DNA from 3 places in the Dyadobacter subterraneus genome. Region 2 is predicted to be linked to each of the others. Evidence: riboswitches for the same ligand, from Rfam matches in the RefSeq annotation. Region 2 holds a riboswitch; each other region holds the start of a gene.

What was found. A riboswitch is a leader RNA that binds a small molecule or an ion and turns the genes downstream of it on or off. The one in region 2 is predicted to bind thiamine pyrophosphate.
Region 1: it holds a riboswitch for thiamine pyrophosphate, as region 2 does, so the genes downstream of both, thiS (sulfur carrier protein ThiS) here and thiM (hydroxyethylthiazole kinase) in region 2, are expected to answer to the same signal.
Region 3: it holds a riboswitch for thiamine pyrophosphate, as region 2 does, so the genes downstream of both, IEE83_RS30760 (TonB-dependent receptor) here and thiM (hydroxyethylthiazole kinase) in region 2, are expected to answer to the same signal.

What each region holds. Positions count from the first base shown of each region.
Region 1 is NZ_JACYGY010000001.1:5,258,654-5,262,870, forward strand. It holds gene IEE83_RS22030 (bile acid:sodium symporter family protein) at 1-936, shown strand, start outside; gene IEE83_RS22035 (GNAT family N-acetyltransferase) at 1,101-1,604, opposite strand; TPP riboswitch at 1,746-1,841, shown strand; gene thiS (sulfur carrier protein ThiS) at 1,908-2,111, shown strand; gene thiC (phosphomethylpyrimidine synthase ThiC) at 2,193-4,076, shown strand; gene IEE83_RS22050 (thiamine phosphate synthase) at 4,076-4,217, shown strand, end outside.
Region 2 is NZ_JACYGY010000001.1:759,947-764,163, forward strand. It holds gene IEE83_RS03305 (sensor histidine kinase) at 1-879, opposite strand, end outside; gene hxpB (hexitol phosphatase HxpB) at 956-1,606, opposite strand; TPP riboswitch at 1,716-1,808, shown strand; gene thiM (hydroxyethylthiazole kinase) at 1,890-2,687, shown strand; gene thiE (thiamine phosphate synthase) at 3,075-3,698, shown strand; gene thiD (bifunctional hydroxymethylpyrimidine kinase/phosphomethylpyrimidine kinase) at 3,695-4,217, shown strand, end outside.
Region 3 is NZ_JACYGY010000002.1:1,253,335-1,257,551, forward strand. It holds gene IEE83_RS30745 (serine hydrolase domain-containing protein) at 1-335, shown strand, start outside; gene IEE83_RS33495 (DUF1801 domain-containing protein) at 562-1,353, shown strand; gene IEE83_RS30755 (DUF433 domain-containing protein) at 1,398-1,637, shown strand; TPP riboswitch at 2,049-2,144, shown strand; gene IEE83_RS30760 (TonB-dependent receptor) at 2,273-4,217, shown strand, end outside.

The sequences.
Region 1 (4,217 bases), 4.5 Mb from region 2:
ACGATTATTTTTGCAGCCGTTACTACTGCTTTATATTATCCTCAATATTTTCAGCAATATGATGGTTTCAAATTTGCAACGCTGATTACGCCATTAATCCAGATAATCATGTTTGGAATGGGGACTTCGATGAGTTTTGAGGATTTTGTTGGTGTTGTAAAAATGCCAAGAGGTGTTTTTATCGGTGTTACAAGTCACTTTTTAATCATGCCGCTTTTGGGTTTTACACTGGCAAGCATCAGCGGTTTTCCAGCTGAAATTGCAGCCGGAATTATCCTGATCGGTTGTTCTCCAAATGGTATGGCGTCCAATGTAATTTCCTATTTGGCAAAAGCAAATCTTGCATTATCTATTACAATTACTGCAATTTCAACCATGCTGGCTCCTTTAATGACGCCAATGCTGATGAAATTATATGCCGGTGCTTTTGTTGAAATTGATATGCTGCATATGATGTGGGATATTGTTAAAATGGTAATTCTGCCAATTGGTGCCGGATTAATTTTCAACAAATTGTTTCACGGAAAAGCAAATTGGCTGGATACTGCAATGCCTTTGGTTTCGATGTCAGGAATTGCATTTATTATTGTGATTATTACGGCGGCAGGAAGGGACAGTCTTTTGACGATCGGGCCGGCTTTAATAGGACTGGTGTTGATTCACAATCTTTTGGGATATACGCTTGGATATTTCTCGGGGAAACTATTCAAAATGAGCGAACGAGATTGTCGTACAATTGCCATTGAAGTTGGTATGCAGAATGGCGGATTGGCGTCAGGAATAGCAAAGGAAATGGGAAAAATGGCGACAGTAGGTTTGGCACCCGCGGTTTTTGGACCATTAATGAATATTACCGGATCAATCCTCGCATCTTATTGGCATAGAAAACCTACGGGTGACGAAGCCACGTATGTAGAAACCGGACGAGCTCATTAAAAATATGACGCCCTTTCATAGCCCTGAAAGGGCGTCATATTTTAGGATAGGGCAACGCCCTATGAGAACGATGATGTGAATTCGGAATTGTATAATTCCCATATCCCAAATCAATCGGGCGATGCCCGATTCTAAGATATTACGCCCTTTCAGGGCTAATTTATTTAATCTTCTTTCAGGATTAATTGCATGAAGACCAGGTCCAGCCATTGGTCAAATTTATAGCCAACCTCTCTCAAATATCCTTTTTCTACAAATCCATATTTTTCATGAAATTTGATGCTACCGCGATTTGTGGCGTCGATTCCTGCAATCATGGTGTGCAATCCGGATTCTTTTGCGCGCTGAATTAAACTTCCAAGCAACCTGCCTCCTACTCCTATTCCACGAGATTTGTCATTCAGATAAATCGAATGTTCAACACTGAATTTATAGCCGATTTTCGGACGAAAAATACTGTAAGATCCATACCCGATTACTTCCTTCTCAAATTCAGCTACAATTACCGGCATACCATCGTTTATCATTTTTTCAAACCAGGCAGTCTGTTCTTCCAAAGTTCTGATCTCGTAATCATAAATGGCAGTAGTTTCTAAAATAGCTTGATTTACAATTTCCAGTATAGCCGGTAAGTCTTTCGGAGCAGCATTTCTGATGATAAGATCCATTAAAAGCAGATTCTTTATGAGGTGTTAATTTGACAAATTCAAAGTTACCTCATAATTAGCAAAACTTTCACAGTTTCCCAACCATCAAAAATCAGCTTTAAACTTTTATTTTTTGAAACTCCGATTTTTCCAATAGCTTTACGGAAACTTTAGGGGTGTCCCGTATGCGGACTGAGATAATACCCTTTGAACCTGATGCAGTTAGTACTGCCGATAGGGAAAAGTAAGAGATACTGCTATTGTATCTTAATGAATCTTTCCAAGGTCCATTCCTGAAGTTTTTCTCATAAAACATTATTCAGAATGGAAATCAGCATTAATCAGCAACGTACAGAAATTCCCGAACGCTCTTCGGTTGAAGAACTTTTGTCTTCCTTGTTTGCAGATTCCTCCAAAGGAATCGCTATTGCGATCAATCAGGCCATTATTCCAAAAAAGGAATGGCCTCTTCACATACTCAATCCCAACGATAAAATCACCCTGATCAAAGCTACACAGGGAGGTTAATCAAACTAATATCCTGAACGAATAAACCAATTTTCAACTATCCATCTGGCTAACAGCTTAAAGCCAAAAGCTATTCCATCCATGAAAACTGAAAAAACACCAGACACAGAAGTAATTTCAAGAAAACCTTTTCCAAAATCCAGGAAGATTTATGTGAAAGGAAAAATACACGACATTTCCGTCGCCATGCGTGAGGTATCTCTTAGCGATACAAAAGTGCATGGAAAATTGGGATTGATTGAAAAAAATCCATCCGTTACCATTTACGACACCAGTGGTCCATTTACAGATCCCAACATAGAAATCGATGTAAAAAAAGGACTTGAACCATTAAGAGCTCCCTGGATTTTAAAACGTGGAGATGTGGAGCAGCTTGAAACCATTTCGTCAGAATACGGAACACAGCGCAAAAATGACAAAAGTCTGGATGCTTTAAGATTTGCCCACATCAGTAAACCGTACCGTGCAAAAGCAGGTCAAAATGTTTCTCAACTGCATTATGCCAAAAAGGGAATTATTACGGCTGAAATGGAATATATAGCGATTCGTGAAAACCAGCGGATTGAAGAACAGATTGCAGAACTAAACGGAAAATCAGGAATTCTGGCACATCAGCACGCCGGACATAGTTTCGGAGCAAATACACCAAAAGGATTTATTACGCCGGAGTTTGTACGATCAGAAGTAGCTGCGGGTAGAGCCGTAATTCCGGTTAATATCAATCATCCGGAAAGTGAGCCCATGATTATTGGCAGAAATTTTCTTGTCAAAATCAATGCAAATATTGGGAATTCAGCTGTAACATCCAGCATTGAAGAAGAAGTGGAGAAAACGGTTTGGGCTTGCCGCTGGGGAGCTGATACGATCATGGATCTTTCGACAGGAAAAAATATTCATGAAACCCGGGAATGGATTATCCGCAATTCTCCTGTACCGATCGGCACCGTTCCAATTTATCAGGCGCTTGAAAAAGTGAATGGAAAAGCCGAAGATCTTACCTGGGAATTGTTCAGGGATACCCTAATTGAACAGGCGGAACAAGGTGTTGATTATTTCACAATTCATGCCGGGGTTTTGCTGAGATATATTCCGCTAACAGCCAAACGGATCACAGGAATTGTTTCCCGTGGCGGTTCAATAATGGCAAAGTGGTGTCTTGCCCATCACAAGGAAAACTTTCTCTACACCCATTTTGAAGATATCTGTGAGATCATGAAAGCGTACGACGTCGCATTTTCTTTGGGTGATGGTCTAAGACCGGGCTGCATCGCAGACGCCAATGACGCCGCACAATTTTCTGAACTGGAAACTTTGGGTGAATTAACAAAAATTGCCTGGAAACATGATATCCAAACCATTATTGAAGGCCCCGGCCACGTGCCTATGCATTTGATAAAAGAGAATATGGAAAAACAACTGGAACATTGTCAGGAAGCTCCATTTTACACTTTGGGACCATTAACAACCGACATTGCTCCCGGTTATGACCATATTACCTCTGCAATAGGTGCAGCGATGATTGGCTGGTTTGGAACGGCGATGCTTTGTTACGTTACACCAAAAGAGCATTTGGGTTTGCCTAATAAAAAAGATGTAAAAGACGGTGTGATCACGTACAAAATCGCTGCCCACGCCGCAGATTTGGCAAAAGGACACCCAGGAGCGCAATATCGTGACAATGCATTAAGCAAAGCAAGATTCGAATTCCGCTGGGAAGATCAGTTCAACCTTTCACTTGATCCGGATACCGCCAAAGAATTCCATGATGAAACATTACCCGCCGAAGGTGCCAAAATCGCTCACTTCTGTTCTATGTGCGGACCGAACTTCTGTTCGATGAAAATCACACAGGATGTTCGTGATTATGCCGAAGAAAATGGTTTGATGGAAGAAATGGCACTGGAAGAAGGTATGCAGGAAAAAGCAAGAGAATTTGCTAATAAAGGCAGCGAAATCTACTTATAATGAAACTATTAGCCATATCCAATCCTGAATTTATCCCTGACGAGGCTGAAATAATAAACAGTCTTTTCAGGGAAGGATTGGTGTGTTTACATATCCGAAAACCCGAAAGTAACCCGGCTGATTTTAGGAATTTATTAAGTA
Region 2 (4,217 bases):
ATCGCGGTAGGCATTTACGAATTGCATCATGCCTTTGCTTCTTTTTTCCAACGTTTGAAGCGCTTCTTTAAGGTCACCAACAGCTTCGTGATTTGAAGTACTTGGTTCAATATCTTCATTAACAATCAACCGCATTGTTCCAACCAGTGAGACAATCGGTGTCATGGAATTCATGATTTCGTGACGTAAAACACGGGTAAGATTTTGCCACGATTCAACTTCCTGTTGTTGAAGTTCAGTCTGGATATTTTGCAAAACCACAATCCTGACCCACTTTCCATGCATTTGAATAGCGGCTCCCTGCAAAGCAAGAGGCTGGTCTGCCGGCGTACGGTACAATTCACGGACACCGGAATTCAGATTGGCCAGCAATTCGTACAATCTGGGATGTTTATCTTCCAGTTCGCTAAGCTGGTGAAGCCGGTAAATGCCAAGCATCCGTAAAGCTGCGCTGTTGATAATATTAACCTGGCCAGTGCCGTCAAAAGTGATTAAACCAGTTCCGATATGCTGAACAATTGTATTCAGATATTGCAAACTGGCTTCTTTTTCTGCCCTTGCCTGACGAAAGGCCTGTAAAACTTCATTAAACTGCTGATTCAATTCCCTGAAGGTCGTACCCATGGTATTGTCCGCCCGGAAATTGATCGTAAAATCAGAATAGCGAACGGATTCCAGAAAATAGATTAGCTTTCTGTTCACCTTCGTTACATAATTGTAAAGTAAAGAAGCCTGAACAAAAACCACGATCGAGCCCAAAATATAGATCAGACCTTCATTGGTATGAAATTCAACCAACCGGAACAAAAGGATAACTGTCAGAATAATAACTGTTATCCGGACGGCAATCATAATACTGAAATGGCGGAGACCGGTCATGCTGATCTGATTTTTCTATGGCTAAGGAACTCTCTTTGAAGAAAATTTTTCTTCCGGACTAATATCGCATTTATTCTTAAACTCCAACCGCCAGAATATCAAATTCTTCCAGTGAGCGCAATTTGTAATGGGCAAGATCAAATTTCGGATCGTCGTAAACTTCCGGATTTGGAACACAAATAGTGATCATTTTAGCAGCATAAGCAGAACGAAGACCCGTAAAAGAATCTTCAAATGCAATACACTCATGCACAGGAATTCCCAGTTTTGCCGCCGTCGAAATGTATACTGCCGGATGTGGTTTGGTATGCTCTTCCAGTTCACCAGAATGCCAGGTATCAAAATAATCAATGATTTCCAGTCTGCGCAAAACCGCCTCAATCAACTCCATATGAGAAGCAGAAGCAACGGCCAGTTTTATTTTTTCAGCATGAAGGTTTTTGATCAGGTCAATCGCGCCGGGCATCGCTTTGGCGTTTGCAATAATGTTTTTGTGTGCGATAGTTAAAATATCATTTTCAAGTTCAGCGCGGTCCGGCGTGTTCCAGGGCTGAATGCGGTAGCAGAATTCCAGAAATAATTTTATCGACAAGCCGGTTGTCTGAAGTTTCAGGTCGTGTGTAAGTTTGAAATTAACTTTTTGCATCACTTCGGTTGCCGCTTCGGTCCAGATTGGTTCTGAATCGATAAGCAATCCATCCATGTCAAATATTGCCGCTTTAATCATTAGTAAAAAAAATAGAAATTTAGATGTGAGATAGCAAGGATAAGAAAAACCGGTGTTAAAAACACTTTCAGTTTTTAATAATGACCAAAACTACTACATTCGCAGATAAGAATGGCTTTAGGGGTGTCCGAAATTGGACTGAGAAATACCCTTTGAACCTGAAACAGTTTGTACTGTCGTAGGAAAAAGCGTTTAAACAGAAGTTTTCACTTTTGTTATCTCAATTCCGGGTACAGCTGTCCAGGCGTCCATTCGTTTTGTTTTCTTACAAAACCCGGTAAAAATGAAATTAAATCTTGCAGAGAACCTGACTGAATTAAGAGCAAAATCGCCTCTTGTTCATAATATTACAAATTTTGTTGTGATGAATTACACCGCCAATGCGCTCCTGGCGATTGGTGCTTCTCCGGTTATGGCGCATGCTGTGGAAGAGGTTGAAGATATGGTTGCCATTGCCGGCGCTTTGGTAATTAACATCGGAACGCTTTCACCGATCTGGGTGGAAGGAATGAAAAAAGCGATGCTGGCTGCTGTGAAATTTGGAAAACCCATTATTCTGGATCCGGTTGGTGCAGGTGCTACGGCTTACCGGAATGTTACACTTTCAGAATTATTGAATACAGCGTCTCCCAGTTTAATTCGTGGAAATGCTTCTGAAATCCTTGCTTTGGCTGGAAGTAACATTCAGACAAAAGGAGTTGATAGTACGGCAAATTCGACGGATAGTTTGCAAGCTGCGAAATTGTTAAGCGAAAAATATGGCTGCGTGGTTAGTGTGAGTGGTGCGACGGATGTGATCGTGAGCGGTGAAAAAGTAGCTTACGTTGATAATGGCGTTTCGCTTATGACCAAAGTTACAGGTATGGGTTGTTCTGCTTCAGCCATTGCGGGAGCATTTTTCGCAATTCAGGAGGATGGTTTTGAAGCGGCCATTTCGGCGGCCGCGATGATGGGTGTTTGTGGTGAAAAAGCATTTGAAAAAACAAAATCACCGGGGTCATTTCAAATTGCGTTTTTGGATTCATTATCGGAATTGTCGCCGGAAGAGCTGGTGGAATTGGCGGTTGTAAGGTTGTTATAGTTTTTGATTAACGTTAGAATTTGGTCAGCAAATAATGTAGAGAAATTGGTTGAATGATTATGTCACCCCGTCGGGGTTGTAAAAAACAGATCGTAATATCTTTTCTATAAAAATGTCATCCCTTCGGGATTTTAACCAATTGACTTTCTATGATTTGGGCAATGATTCGAAAAATCTTTTCCAAGACAATACGATTCATTCAATTGCAAGAAAAATATCAAATTCAATTTCGGATTGTACCATTTATGACTTTCAACTAGCCACAATCCCGAAGGGATGAAATTATTATATTAAAAAAATCTAACGAACCGTTCCAAAACCCCGGAGGGGTGACATAATACACTCAACCAACCTCCGTAAATTCCTGAATTACAAAAAATAGAATTTATGCAACTATACCTCGTAACCGATGAAAATGCCTGCCTCGGCAGAGACATATTCCGGGTTGTGGAAGAAGCCGTAAAAGGTGGCGTCACCATGGTTCAGCTTCGGGAAAAATCTTTGGGAACCCGTGCTTTCATTGACCGGGCGAAAAAGATGAAAGATATACTTCATCCATATCATGTCCCGCTAATCATAAATGATCGGGTAGATGTTGCATTGGCCTGCGATGCTGATGGTGTTCATGTTGGACAAAGTGATATGCCTTATGAAATATTAAAAGATTTATTGCCGCCAGATAAAATAATCGGTCTGTCAGCTGAAACAAAAGAAGATGTAATTGAGGCTGAAAATCTTAATTTAACTTACCTCGCCGTGAGTCCATTATTTTCAACTCCTTCAAAAACAGATACTTTGGCGCCCTGGGGAATGGACGGTTTAAAATGGGTTAAAGCGCACAGCAAAAATCCACTTGTGGTGATCGGCGGACTAAATGAATCAAATGTTGTCGAGGCAATTTCCAATGGAGCAGAAGGCATTGCAGTTATTTCAGCCATTTGCAGTGCGGCTTCACCTTTCAAAGCCGCGAAATTTTTAAAATCCATGATTAACAACACTAATAAAATATGAAGCGCTATCCCACAGTACTCACCATTGCCGGATCCGATAGCGGGGGAGGTGCCGGAATTCAGGCCGATCTTAAAACAATTGCAGCTTTGGGTGCTTATGGCACTTCTGCGATCACGGCATTGACTGCGCAAAACACAACACGAGTCAGGGCCATTCATCCGGTGCCAGGTGCGTTTTTGAAATCTCAGCTGGAAGCCGTTTTTGAAGATATCATGATCGATTCAGTCAAAATTGGTATGATCAATACCGTTGAGACGGCCGAGATAATCGCAGAAATTCTCGATCGTTTTAAGCCCGGATTTGTGATTTTTGATCCTGTAATGGTTTCAACAAGTGGTTCAAAACTGATTCAGGATGAAACTATTGATGTTTTGTGGAAAGAATTATTTCCCCGCGCAGACTTAATTACACCGAATCTGGATGAGGCTAAAATTCTGGTTGGAAGAGAAATCGGTAATACGGATGACATGGTAGTCGCTGCTGAGGAAATGATTGAAAAAGGTTGTCAGGCCGTTTTAC
Region 3 (4,217 bases), on a different contig from region 2:
AGTGGAATAATAAGCAAATTGTTTCGGCCCAATGGATTGAAGAAAGTACAAAAATGTATACTGATAGCCTTGATGAAAGTATGTGGCCGTTTGACGGTTATTCCTATCTGTGGTGGCTGGATAAAGATAATAACACAATCTGGGCAGATGGATATGGCGGACAATTTCTGCTCATTGACACAACCAGAAATCTTGTTTTATCACAGAGAAATTTCACAGGAAATTCTTTGATTACCTCAGGATTATTTCAATTGAAAAAGAAAAGGGATGGGAGTAGGAGACAGCTTATGTATGTGTATGATCATTTGAAAAATTATATCAAACCCAATAACTAATCCCAGCTTAAAGACTCCTGATTCATTAATTGTAAAAAATATCTGAAGCAGCGCTGATTCAATTCTGTGCTGCTTTTTTTGTCTGAGTTTCAGATACAAATTAACATTTCGATAATTTTTTGTATTTTTCTTAACAAATTTTAATCTTGACGGGAAATAAAACCTCTATAATTCAGTCGGTTACACATTTGTAAAAATATTGTTTGACCTTAATCCTCACACAGCCATGACAAAAAACAATCCTGATGTTGACAGCTACATCGCCGCCTTTCCAAAGGAAATCCAAAAGCTTTTGGAAGAAATGCGTCAGACAATCCGGAAAGTTGCACCGGATGCGGAAGAAAAAATCGGTTATGGAATACCGACATTTACTTTGAATGGGAATCTGGTTCATTATGCTGCTTTCAAAAATCACATTGGATTTTATCCCGCACCCCGCGGACTGGAAGCTTTTAAGAAAGAATTGTCAGGATATAAAGGTGCGAAAGGATCGGTCCAGTTTCCATTTGACAAACCACTGCCGCTTGATTTGGTAGCAAAAATCACAAAATACAGAATTGAACAAAACCTGGCAAAAGCAGATTCAAAATCTAAAAAGAAAACACCCGTAAAACCTCCCAAACTTTCAGATAAAGAACAGGTCACAGAACATATTCAAAAACTGGATCCTGAATTAGGAAAAGTGATTGAAGCGATACGAAAAATCATTTTAAGTACCGACAAAGAAATTGCTGAACATATCAAATGGAATAATCCCAGCTTTTATTATACCGGCGAAATGAAACCGTTTGAGCCGAAGGAGTATAAAAGAGATATCGTTGTAATGAACCTGCACAAAGGAAGAATCATGCTCGTTTTCCCAAGCGGCGCCAGGGTTAAAGACACAACAGGATTTCTTGAAGGAGATTACAAAGATGGACGAAGAACGGTGGTTTTTAAGGATTTGGATGATGTGAAATCAAAAGAAAAAACTTTGAAAAGTGTGGTGAAGGAGTGGTTGAGTTTGGTGGAGAAGTAAATTTGAATTAATCATTTATTAACTAAAATTTACTATTTTTAAGTATGGAAATTAAAACACTCGTTACAATAGACAAAGATATCTTAGGCGGTCAACCTGTCTTTGCGGGAACACGTGTGCCTGTTGAAACGCTGTTTGATCATTTGGAAGCGGGTGTTTCATTGGATGATTTTTTAGAAGATTTCCCGACTGTATCCAAAAGCCAGGCTATAGCAGTTCTTGAAACAGCAAATAAATTCCTTACTTCCAAAAATATCGAGCAGCTATATGCGACTGTTGCTTGATGAAACTTACCTAAGCGTTTAAAGCTTGATTTTCCTGATCATGAAGTTTTTACCGTTCGGGATAAAGAGTGGAATGGTGTGAAAAATGGAGAATTATTGAAGTTAATGCTTGAAGATAATTTTGACGTTTTGCTAACCTTCGACAAAAATCTCCAACATCAGCAAAAATTTTCCAAATACACGATCACCTTTTGTGTTAACAGCACATATCAATATTTACTCTGAATTAACTAAACTTTCGGATCAAATTAATAATCATTTAAAATCTGGACAACTGGCGCTGGGGCCAATTATTATTCAAGCAGATTGAAGATATTAGCACACTTATTTACGATTCGCGATTTGCAAATCAAAAATTAACATCAGTAATTTCCCCTTGTTTCCCCACTACAAACCACTTAACTTTACATCATAATCTCAAAGGGGTGCCCTACCTAACGGGCTGAGATCATACCCATATTACCTGATCCGGATAATGCCGGCGTAGGAAGAGAAAGCTAAACTTAGGACCAGCGAAAATCAACAAAAACATATTGATTTTCAAGCTCAATAAAGTCGGCTGAATCGAATAATTATATTTATTGAACCAAAAGGATAGGTGGCCCCTTGCCTGTTCGTAACAATTATTGATCGCAATGCGAAACGTTACGACTTGTCTTTTAACACTCGTTATCAGCACATTACTGAGCATATCTGTTTTTGCTCAAAAAACACTAACTGGTCAGGTTACCGATCAGGAAGATGGAAAATCACTTCCCGGCGCTACTATCCGCGCAGGAGAAATCCGCGGAACAACTACTGATGCCAACGGTAGATTTACGCTTCGAAATATCTCCGATAATATTGGCATATTGGAAATTTCTTACATTGGCTATCAAACGATAAAACTTGAAACTGCCAATTTTAGCGATGGAAAGCCGCTTGAAATAAAACTGCAAAAAAGCACATTCCAGGCTGATGAAGTGATTGTGAATGCAACCCGCGTTACTGATAAAACCGGGATGGCTTACACCAACGTGACTGCGGAGGCTTTGAACAAACAAAATCTTGGACAAGATTTACCTGTATTGCTAAATTTCACACCCTCATTGGTAAGTACAAGTGATGCGGGTGGCGGAGTTGGTTATACTGGAATCAGAATTCGTGGTACGGATGCAACACGTATTAATGTAACAGTGAATGGAATTCCTTATAATGACGCCGAAAGTCAGGGCGTTTACTGGGTTAATATGCCGGATTTCGCTTCTTCCGTGAGCAGTATTCAAATTCAGCGTGGTGTTGGAACTTCAACAAATGGCTCTGGTGCTTTCGGCGCAACGGTCAATATCAGCACCAACCAATTCCGCAAGGAAGCTTATGCGGAGCTTAACAATTCCTATGGTTCTTTTAATACTTTTAAAAATACCTTCAAAGTTGGCAGCGGTTTAATCAAGGATAAATTCACATTTGACGCCCGTTTGTCCCGCGTTTCTTCGGATGGTTTTGTCGACAGGGCTTCTTCGGAATTACATTCTTACTATTTGTCAGGAGCCTATTTTGGCGGAAAAAGTTTTGTTCGGGTGAATGTTTTCTCGGGAAAGGAAAGAACTTACCAATCCTGGAATGGTGTTCCGGAGGCAAAACTCAGGGGCGACCGCGAAGGGATTTTATCTTATATCAATCGCAACGGACTTGATGAGCAGGATGCACAAAACCTGATCAATTCCAACGACCGAACTTACAATTCCTACACCTATAAAAACGAGGTTGATAATTACCGTCAGGATCATTACCAGGTTGTAACTTCTCACACGCTTTCTAATAATCTGACTTTAAACGTTAACGGTTTTCTGGTGCGCGGTCTTGGTTATTATGAGCAGTATCGTAAAAATGACAGTTTCAGTAATTATAATTTGCCTGATATAATTTCAGGAAGTGATACCATTTCAGGAACGGATCTGATACGCCGCAGATGGCTTGACAATTATTTCTACGGCTCCACATTTTCGCTGGACTATAACAGTTTCAAAAAGCTGACTGCCAGTGTTGGTGGTGGTTATACTTATTATACCGGTGATCATTATGGAGAAATTGTCTGGGCCAGAAATGCCGGTGCTACTGAAAACGAACAACGTTATTATTTCAACAAAGGCGTCAAAAAGGATTTTAATATTTATGGAAAACTTTACTATCAATTCACTGAAAAGCTAAATGCTTTTGGTGATCTGCAATACCGCAGCGTAAGTCATAAAATTGATGGCAAGGATAATGAAATGGTCCAGATGAATTTTGACCAGTCATATTCCTTTATTAACCCAAAAGCAGGTATAACCTATCAATTGGCGCCGCAAAGTTCTGTTTATGCCTCGTACAGTGTTGGTAATAAAGAGCCAAACCGCGACGACTTTGCAGCTTCCACAACCCGACTTTTCCCAAAAAGTGAAAGGCTAAATAACGTCGAAGCCGGATTTCGTCTGCAACAGGGAAAATGGATGGTAGCGGCAAATTACTATCTGATGCATTACAAAAATCAGCTGGTACTAACCGGCCAGATTAATGATGTTGGAAATTCTATCCGTGTGAATGTGCCAAAAAGCTACC